3 regions of the Arthrobacter sp. LFS091 genome follow, and region 1 is predicted to be linked to each of the others. Evidence: riboswitches for the same ligand, from Rfam matches in the RefSeq annotation. Region 1 holds a riboswitch; each other region holds the start of a gene.

Region 1 (3,163 bases):
GGACCAGTTCGTTGTGCTCAATGTCCAGGGATGGCGCAGCGGTGAGCGTGGCCTGCGTGGGGAGGGTGGCGTTGAGCAGTTCCCGTTGCGAGCGCACGGAGACGTATTCTCCTGCGCCCATGGAAAGGGCTCCTGCCAGCAAACCCGCCACGCCGCTCATCAACACCACCGGGCTGGGCACCCCGGTGGCGGCCATGCCCATGACAAGGGAAAGGTTGCTGACCAGGCCGTCGTTCGCGCCAAAGACTGCGGCGCGGAAGGTGCCGGACAACCTGTTCCGGCCACGGGTTGCGAGCCCGCGGACCACTTCTTCATGGATTTGCTCATCCGCCACCATGGCTGGCGTTGCGGCCGGCTCGGTGCCGTAGGGGGAGCGGCCTTCGGCCCGCTGCGCCAAAGCGAGCACGAACACCGATCCGAAGTTGCGGGCAAGGAAGCCCAGGAACTGGCTGCGACCGGACGCCGCCTTGGGCATTCCTGCGTGCTCCCCGAGGAGCTTGAGCCAGTGGGCTTCGTGCCTGCCTTCGGCCTCGGCCAAGGCCAGCAGGATCTGGCGTTCTTCGCCGTCCCGGCGTTGGGCGAGTTCCCGGTATACGGCGGCTTCGGCCCGCTCGTCCGCCAGGTACTGACGCCAGCGCCTGATGTCCGAGGACGTCGGCGCGGTTTGTGGTGCTTCGGCCTCTTGCGGGGCTTCGGTTTCGTTGATGGGGTCCGGAACGGGGCTCGACGGACCGTGGGATTCCTGGTGCTGTTGCACTTTTTCTCCTGTGCTGGGTGGGGTAGTTACGGCCCCATTGCATGCCCAACACTACCGGTTATTCTCGGGGATTTTTGGCTGGTATTCCTCAACCGGAATGTTCGGTGCGCCGTAATTTCGGCCCCTTGACCGGTCCGTGGGCCGGTGCTCAGATGGAATGACAGGGCGGGGTCTCCCGCGCAAGGTCATCGGGCCGTTCGCGGCCCAAGGGACGGAGGTTGCATCATGAACACCACCGAATCACACGCCAATTACCCGGAGCGGGCAACTGTGGAGTCCGACCCGGCCTACGACTACGCAGAGGACCAGGAAGTGGACGAGCCCTGGGTGGAGGAAGTGGACGCACCGGAGGATGACGAACGGGTGGTCCCGATCGATGAAACGGACGACTTCCGGGAGGAAGACGAAGAGGATTAGGCAGCTGGCTCCGGGAAATAAAAGTGCCTCGGCAGCCCCATGGGCTTTCCGACGGCGGCGACGGTCACGGTCAGCGTCCCTGACGCAGCGCACCATTGGGTGGGGCGCACGGCCTGCGCAAGCGCCCGGGCGATCAACCGCGGATCGGGGTGCCGCAGCGTCACGCTCTTCGCTCCGGTCGCTATGGTGACGGTCCCCAGGAAGAGGTCGACGGCGGGGATCACCGTAACCTTGCTGGCTGCGGGTTCGGCGGGGGTGCCGGGTGTTTGGGCGCCAGGTGTTTGGGCGCCGGATGCCGGCGACGTGGGGGCTTGGCTGCTGTCGGCCTGGTACGGCAAGGTACTTCTCCTAAGGGGAGTGCTCTTGCCCGCTCGGTTGTCTTGGGTCCGGGGCGGGCCGCTTCCTCATCCGAACCACCCGTGAACATGGGGTTGGTGTGTGGCCAGTCGGAGCTTGGCACCACATCTCTTGAAGCTGGCACAACACTACCGCACGCGCGCGCTCCAGTTGTGGGCCTCCTCTCGTTGTGGGGCCTCCTCGCGTTGTGGGGCCCGTTCTGCAGGGTTGGATGGAGTTTGAGCGCGCAGAGCAGGCCCCACAACGTGTACCTGCCGGGGACACAACAACGGCGACGCTCCCCGATAAGGGGAGCGCCGCCGTCGGGCGTTGCTTTGTTTCGCTTGTCCTGCGTGTTTGGGTTAGTTAGCCCTGCTGGAGCTGACCGGGTGTGCTTCGATCGGCAGTTCGTCGGAGATCGCGCCAGCCACTCGCTTGTCCCAGGCGGCCCGGACTGCGGGATCGGTGCGCGGGGTGAGGAGCGAGATGACCACGTAAGCGACGAACGAGGCCGCGAGGCCGTAATAGATGGGTTCGTTCGCGTAGACGCCGTCTTCGCTGGGAATGACTCCGGTTGCGAACATGATCAGCAAGGCCAGTGTCAGCACCGAGCCAACTGCCATGGACCATGCAGCCGCGATGCCTGTGCCGCGCTTCCACACCAGGCCGCCGAGGATCGCGACCAGGAGGCCGCCCACCAGGATGTCGTAGGCGATGGTGAGGGCTACCACCACGTCTTGCGCGGCCATGGAGATCAGGACCGCAACGATGCCCAGGCCAAGGACCCAGTAACGGTTGGCCTTGACGTCGTGCTCGGGGTTTTCGGTGTCGTCTGTGTTGATGGTCTTGCCGAACCAACTGGCCACGAACGGGACGACGTCGGCGCGGGCAACCGTAGCGGCCGCGATGAGGGCACCGGAGGCGGTGGACATCATAGCGGCGACAGCCGCGGCCATCACCAGGCCACCAATGCCGACGGGGAGGATGTGGGTTGCTACCTCCGCGTACACAACGTCCTTGCCGAGGTTTGCGACGTCGATATCCGGCAAGGCCACGCGGGCTGCCAGACCGATCAAGGCACCTGCGATGCCGTAGAGGATGCAGTAGACACCAGCCGTGGCGCCGCCCCAGCGGGCAACGGTGGGGGTCTTGGCGGTGAAGACGCGCTGCCAGATGTCCTGGCCGATCAGGAGGCCCAGCGTGTAAACGACGAAGTACGTGATGATCGTCTGGGTACCGATGCCGTCGATCTGGAAGAAGCTGTCCTTGAGGCGCCCACGGATGCCGTCCATGCCGCCGGCAGCGTTCATGACGAACGGCAGCATCAGGAAGAAGATGCCCACGGTCTTGATGATGAACTGCACCTGGTCAGCCAGGGTGATGGACCACATGCCGCCAATGGTTGAGTAGACCAGTACGATTGCCCCGCCAACGGCGATTGCCAGCCAGCGTTCCCAATCGAAGAGCACCACGAAGATGGTGGCGTAGGCGCCAGTGGACGTGGCGCACAGCATCAGGGTGTACGCGAGCATCACGATTCCGGATGTCTGCGTGGCCTTGCTGCCGTAGCGGAGGCTGAGCATCTGGGAGACGGTGTAGATCTTCAGGCGCTGGATGGTGCCGGCGAAGAGCAGGCTCAGCAGCAGCACACCG
Region 2 (3,163 bases), on a different contig from region 1:
TGGTGGCGTCCTCCAACCGGGAGCCAACGCCGAAGCTTGCCCGCAGCGAACCTGACGGCAGTCCCAGGCGCTTGAGCAGCGGGTGGGCGCAGAACCGGCCATCCCGAAGGCCGACACCGTGTTCCGCCGCGAGGTAGGCGGCGACCAAACCGGCGTCGAAGCCTTCCACGGAGAAGTTGACCACACCAATGGTGTCTACGGAATCGCTGAAGATCTTGTGGACAGAGACGCCCTCAATCGCTTCCAGGCCTTCAACAAGATAGGAACGTATGGCCGCTTCATGGTCATGCCATTCCTGCTCATCCAGGCCGGCCAACACCTGGGTGGCGCGGGCCAGGGTTGCCGCTCCCAGAACGTTGGGAGAACCGCCCTCATGGCGGGCCGGGCCGGTAGCCCAGCTGACCGAATCCAACCGGGCTTCACGGACGGCTCCGCCGCCAGCCAGGTGGGGGACGCCGGCGTCGAGCCAGTCAGGGCGCCCCACCACCACTCCAGCGCCGAACGGAGCGTAGAGCTTGTGGCCGGAGAAGACCAGGTAGTCGATGTCCGCTTCTGCGATGTTGATGCGGCGGTGGGGTGCAAGTTGGGCGGCGTCCACCACGATCCGTGCGCCGAACCCGTGGGCAAGGGAAGCCAGTTCGGCGATGGGGAGGATTTCACCGGTGACGTTCGAAGCGCCTGTGACCGCCAGCAGGCTCACGCCGCCTTGGGCGAGTTCATCGCGGAGTTTATCCAACGTTGCGGCCAGGGTTGGTGCTGCAACGACGCTTCGGTGGGGCACACCCTGCCAAGGCAGCAGGTTGGCGTGGTGTTCGATGTCCAGGTACAGGACCTCGCCAGCGACCTGGCCATCAACCACGGGGAGGCATCCGGCCAGCAAGTTCAGGGAGTCAGTGGTGTTGCGGGTGAAAATCACGGAGTCATCAGCCCGGCCGCCCACGAATTCACGCACGATGTTCCGGGAATTTTCGTAGACAGAGGTGCTGATCTGCGAAGCAAAACCCGCACCGCGGTGAACGCTGGCGTAGTAAGGCAAAACCTCGTTGAGGTGCGCCGAGACGATGGTCAGGGCAGGTGCCGATGCGCCGTAGTCGAGGTTGGCATAACGGACATGGCCGCCTTGGATCAGGGGCGCCTGCAACTCCGCGCCCGTGACAGCGGCCAGCGGACGTGCAGCAGCAACCGGCACTGCGCTTGCCTCAGCAAACGACGGAATGGTGTTGGCGTTGAACGTAACGGTGCTCATGGGACCTCACTTAAGAGGGACCCCCGCATGGGGGATCCGCGCTTGCCGTATCCGTTCCGGACCGGCCGGGTCGTCACCCGGGGCACCCCACCGCGAATGGAGGGTTGCCGGCCAGCAAACCGGGGTTTAGCGCTGGCACTCGTGACCTGTAAAAAAGGTTAGGGCATACCCATCAGCCACTCCAAAGCCGGTGGACATTGTTAAGCGCATTGTTACGTGGAACGAAAAAGTCGTCATTGGGCGAAGATAAAACGGCGGACGGCCCCAAAAGGGGTCATCCGCCGTCGAAAATTTCGTGATGGTTCGATGCGGGCCGTTCCGCAACCGGAGCTAGAGGAGGTCGTCCAGCCCAGGGTTGAGGCGCTTGAGGACCTCCGAATGCAATATCGAGTTGGTGGCCAACGCGTTACCGCCGAACGGTCCGTCTTCGCCCTCCAGTGACGTGAAGCGTCCGCCGGCTTCCGTGACGATGGGCACCAAGGCAGCCATGTCGTAGAGATTCAGCTCAGGTTCGCAGGCGATATCCACGGCGCCTTCGGCGACCAGGCAATAGGACCAGAAATCCCCGTAGGCGCGAGTACGCCAGATGTCCTCTGTGAGTCCCATGAATTCGTCGAGGTTGCCGCGTTCCTTCCAGCCGGAAAGGCTCGAGTACGACATCGACGCGTCCGCCAACCGGGAGACGTTGGAAACCTTCAGGCGTGTGGCGGAGGCGAGCGAACGGCCCATGTAAGCGCCCATGTCTTTGGCTGCCCACCACCGCTTGCCCAGAGCCGGGGCGCTCACTACGCCAACAACCGGTTCGCCTTCATCGACCAGCGCAATCAACGTTGCCCATACGGGAACACCGCGAACAAAATTCTTGGTGCCATCGATGGGATCGATGATCCAACGACGCGAGCCGTGTCCGCTGCTGCCGAATTCCTCGCCCAAGACGGCGTCGCGGGGGCGGGAACGGGACAGCTGGCCGCGAATCGCTTCCTCCGCGGCCTTATCCGCATCTGTGACGGGTGTGAGGTCCGGCTTGGTTTCGATCTGCAGGTCCAGCGCTTTGAAGCGATCCATGGTCTGGGCATCTACTGAGTCTGCGAGGACGTGGGCGAGACGCAAGTCATCGTTGTAGGTGGAAACGGGATGGGTCATGCCACCAAACTATCCTGAATCACTGGCCGCAGTGGGGACGTGAAGCCGCCACGATCAGTTGACCGTGCCCAATTCCTTGGCCTCTTTCGCTTCGAGCCGGGGATCAGCCCCAAGCAAGCGACGCAGTGAGGCAAGGCGGGCGACGCCTGACGGTCCGGCATGGCCTTCGTTGACCCACGCATCCAGTCCGCAATTGATGGCGGTTGCGTCGTGTTTGCAGCCGCGTTCGCAGCCATCCGTGCCGGGCTCCAAGTCGGGGAAGGAGCGCAGGATCCGGTCCGGGTCCACATGGGCCAAACCGAAGGAGCGGATGCCGGGAGTATCGATGATCCAGCTTCCCGTGGGGGCGTCATCGAGTTTAAGGGCGAGGGCCGACGAGGAGGTGTGCCTGCCGCGGCCCGTCACCGCGTTTACGCCGCCAGTGGCGCGTTCGGCTCCCGTCAGGGCGTTGACCATGGTGGACTTGCCCACACCGGAGTGGCCGAGCATGACAGTTACTTTTCCGCCGAGGTGGGAGCGGAGCTGCGCGACGGCATACCGGTCGAGGCGGGCGGACAGGCCGTCGTCGGAACGCGCGTCAATGCCGCCGGCCCCTGAATCGGCGGTCCGGCTGATGATTACGGGGAAGTCCAGGCTGAGGTAGTTCGCCAGCAGTTCCGCCGGGTCCTTGACGTCCGCCTTGGTGATGAGCAGCAGCGGCTCGATTCCGGCGTCATACGCGGCCACCAGGGCGCGGTCGATGAATCCGGTCCGGGGCTCGGGGTTCGCGGCCGC
Region 3 (3,163 bases), on a different contig from region 1:
GGATGGTCTTTCGAAACCCGCCAGATCCATGCAGGCCAAGAGCCCGACGCTGCCACCGGTGCTCGTTCGCTGCCGATCTACCAGACCACGTCCTTCGTGTTCCCCAGCGCCGAAAGCGCAGCCAACCGCTTCGCACTGGCCGAGCTCGCGCCGATCTACACCCGCATCGGAAACCCCACCCAGGATGCCGTTGAACAGCGGATCGCCAGCCTTGAAGGGGGCCTCGGCGCGCTCCTGCTCAGCTCCGGACAAGCGGCGGAGACCTTCGCCATCCTGAACATCGCCGAGGCAGGTGACCACGTTGTGGCCAGCCCCAGCCTCTACGGCGGGACCTACAACCTGCTCGCGCATACCCTGAAGAAGTTCGGTATTTCGGTTACCTTCGTCGCAGACCCGGACAACCTGGACCAGTGGCGTGACGCCGTGCAGCCGAACACCAAACTCTTCTTCGGCGAAGTGGTGTCCAATCCGCGCCAGGACGTCCTGGACATCGAAGGTATCGCAGGGGTCGCGCACCAGGCCGGGGTGCCGCTCATTGTCGACAACACCCTGTCCACTCCCTACCTGATCCGTCCCATCGAATGGGGCGCCGACATCGTGGTGCACTCCGCCACCAAATACCTCGGCGGACACGGCTCGGCAATTGCCGGCGTGATCGTGGATTCGGGGAACTTCGACTTCGGCAAGGACCCCGAGCGGTTCCCGGGCTTCAACACCCCCGATCCCAGCTACAACGGCCTGGTCTATGCCCGCGACCTCGGCAAGGACGGGGCGCTCGGCGCAAACCTCTCCTACATCCTCAAGGCCCGCGTCCAGTTGCTCCGGGACCTGGGCTCCGCCGTCGCGCCATTCAATGCCTTCCTGATCGCCCAGGGGCTGGAAACCTTGAGCCTTCGCGTGGAACGCCACGTCGCCAACGCCACCAAAGTGGCGGAGTGGCTTGAAGCGCACGACGACGTCGAATCGGTCGCCTACGCGGGTCTGCCGTCCAGCCCGTGGTACCAGCGCGGCAAGAAGTATGGCCCCAACGGCACCGGCGCCATCGTCGCGTTCAACATCAAGGGCGGCGTCGAAGCCGGCAAGCGCTTCGTGGACGGGCTGGAGCTTCACTCACACGTGGCAAACATCGGCGATGTGCGTTCGCTGGTCATCCACCCGGCCTCCACCACGCACAGCCAGTTGACCGCAGAGCAGCAGGAGATCGCCGGCGTCAAACCAGGCCTGGTGCGCCTGTCTGTTGGCATCGAGCACGTGGACGACATCATCGCCGACCTCGAAGCAGGCTTCAGGGCGGCCAAGGGAGCTTAGTGGCCCGCCTGATCCAGTAACGAACACCTTCTGTGCAGCGCCGCCCCGCGCCGTCGAATATTCGAAGGGCGGCGCTCCACAGCGCCCATTCGCGAACGATGTGACCCGAAACCGTCACAGTGTTGTCACATTCTTCGCCAGAGTGGCCCGGTTTTTCCTACACTCTTTCTATAGGTCACGAGTGCCAGCATGTAGCCCCGGCTTGCTGGCCGGCAACCCTCCTCCGCGGTGGGGTGCCCCGGGTGAAGACCTGGCCCGTTCGCGCGCAAGGCGACGGGCAAGCGCGAGGATAGGTGTCAAAGGAATGACCATCACTGCAACAGCCATACCCACAGCCGAAGAAGCGGACGGCACGGTTAAGTACGCCAGCATCGGTTCGCTCGAGCTCGAGGCCGGTGGTTTCCTTCCGGACGTTGTCCTGGCCTATGAAACGTGGGGCCGGCTCAATGCGGATGCCTCCAATGCCGTGCTCATCGAGCATGCGCTCACGGGCAGCACGCATGTGGCTCGCGGAGCAACCGACGAGGAAGGATGGTGGGAACAACTCGTCGGACCTGGCGCCACCATCGATACCACCAAGTACTTCGTGGTCTCCATCAACATCGTGGGCGGCTGTTATGGAAGCACGGGCCCGTCCTCCGAAGCGCCGGACGGCCAGCCCTGGGGATCCCGGTTCCCCCTGATCACGCTGCGCGACAGCACGGAGGCTGAAGCGCGACTCGCGGACACCTTGGGGATCAAGGCCTGGCATGCCGTACTGGGCGGATCCATGGGAGGTGCCAGGGCCCTGGAATGGGCCGTGACATTTCCCGAACGGGTTGAACGGTGCGCTGTGATCTCGGTCGGCGCCTACAGCACGGCCGAGCAGATTGCGTTCGCGCAGGCCCAGACCCTTGCCATCCGGCAGGACCCGAACTTCAACAACGGCGACTACTACGGCGGCCCAGCCCCCGAAGAGGGCCTGGCGTTGGCACGCCGGATTGCGCACATCACCTACCGCTCGGCCCTGGAACTGGATTACCGGTTTGGACGTCAGCCGCAGCCCCAGGAAACGCCGCTTGCTGCCGCCGTCCTCGCGGAGCGGGGCCGATACCAGGTGGAGAGCTACCTGGACCACCAAGGGAACAAGCTTGTCCGCCGCTTTGACGCGAACAGCTACGTTGCCATCACCGAAGCCCTGATGTCCCACGACGTGACCAGGGGGCGTGGCTCACTCCAAGACGCACTGTCCCGGACCACTGCGCAGTTCTTCGTTGCGGCGGTGGACAGTGACAGGCTTTACTTCCCCGCACAATCGCGGGAATTGGCGGCCGGGCTTCCCGGGAACGTACCGGTCCACGTCATCGAAGCCCCCATTGGCCACGACGGCTTCCTGACCGAAATCGGCCAACTGTCCGCGCAACTCCACCAGGCCTTCTTTTCCCAGTCCTAAAGCAGTGACTTCCCAGCTTAGCCTTGACGTCTCATGCCCTTTTGGTCGGGAGGCCCAGGAAACTTCCATAGCGGGCCACCTCGGCGTCCAGTGCGATGTCTTCATCCGGCGTCGTGGGCCGGTCCATCCTGATGTCGAGTTCGCAGACGCCGTTGATGAATCCGTGCCGCCACCACCCTGCCAATCGTCCGTCCACCAGCACAACGTGCAGGGGGCTGTTGTCCGTGGAAAGGTACGGTGCCGTTCCGCCGAGGTAATGCCGTGACTGGGAGTACCCCATCACGTACTCGTCATAGCACTGGATGAGGTCAACGCGTGGGAGTGCCGCCTCGTGGGGCGGCCCGGAAAGCCCCTCGACTTCTTCGGAGGCGAGGTGAAATTCCAGCCCATCGAAAGTGGCCGACCCGAGCGTTCCGGGAGCGA

What was found. A riboswitch is a leader RNA that binds a small molecule or an ion and turns the genes downstream of it on or off. The one in region 1 is predicted to bind S-adenosylmethionine.
Region 2: another riboswitch for S-adenosylmethionine. It lies ahead of ACNQOP_RS11020 (aminotransferase class V-fold PLP-dependent enzyme); the one in region 1 lies ahead of ACNQOP_RS16115 (hypothetical protein).
Region 3: another riboswitch for S-adenosylmethionine. It lies ahead of metX (homoserine O-acetyltransferase MetX); the one in region 1 lies ahead of ACNQOP_RS16115 (hypothetical protein).

The regions. Positions count from the first base shown of each region.
Region 1 is NZ_JBFPFP010000008.1:127,727-130,889, reverse strand. Features, by position in the region: gene ACNQOP_RS16125 (VIT1/CCC1 transporter family protein) at 1-757, opposite strand, end outside; gene ACNQOP_RS16120 (hypothetical protein) at 983-1,174, shown strand; gene ACNQOP_RS16115 (hypothetical protein) at 1,171-1,512, opposite strand; SAM riboswitch class IV at 1,529-1,648, opposite strand; gene ACNQOP_RS16110 (sodium:solute symporter) at 1,873-3,163, opposite strand, start outside.
Region 2 is NZ_JBFPFP010000005.1:170,115-173,277, forward strand. Features, by position in the region: gene ACNQOP_RS11020 (aminotransferase class V-fold PLP-dependent enzyme) at 1-1,246, opposite strand, end outside; SAM riboswitch class IV at 1,280-1,393, opposite strand; gene hisN (histidinol-phosphatase) at 1,577-2,389, opposite strand; gene ACNQOP_RS11030 (ribosome small subunit-dependent GTPase A) at 2,444-3,163, opposite strand, start outside.
Region 3 is NZ_JBFPFP010000004.1:177,250-180,412, reverse strand. Features, by position in the region: gene ACNQOP_RS09090 (bifunctional o-acetylhomoserine/o-acetylserine sulfhydrylase) at 1-1,308, shown strand, start outside; SAM riboswitch class IV at 1,482-1,598, shown strand; gene metX (homoserine O-acetyltransferase MetX) at 1,613-2,740, shown strand; gene ACNQOP_RS09080 (winged helix DNA-binding domain-containing protein) at 2,772-3,163, opposite strand, start outside.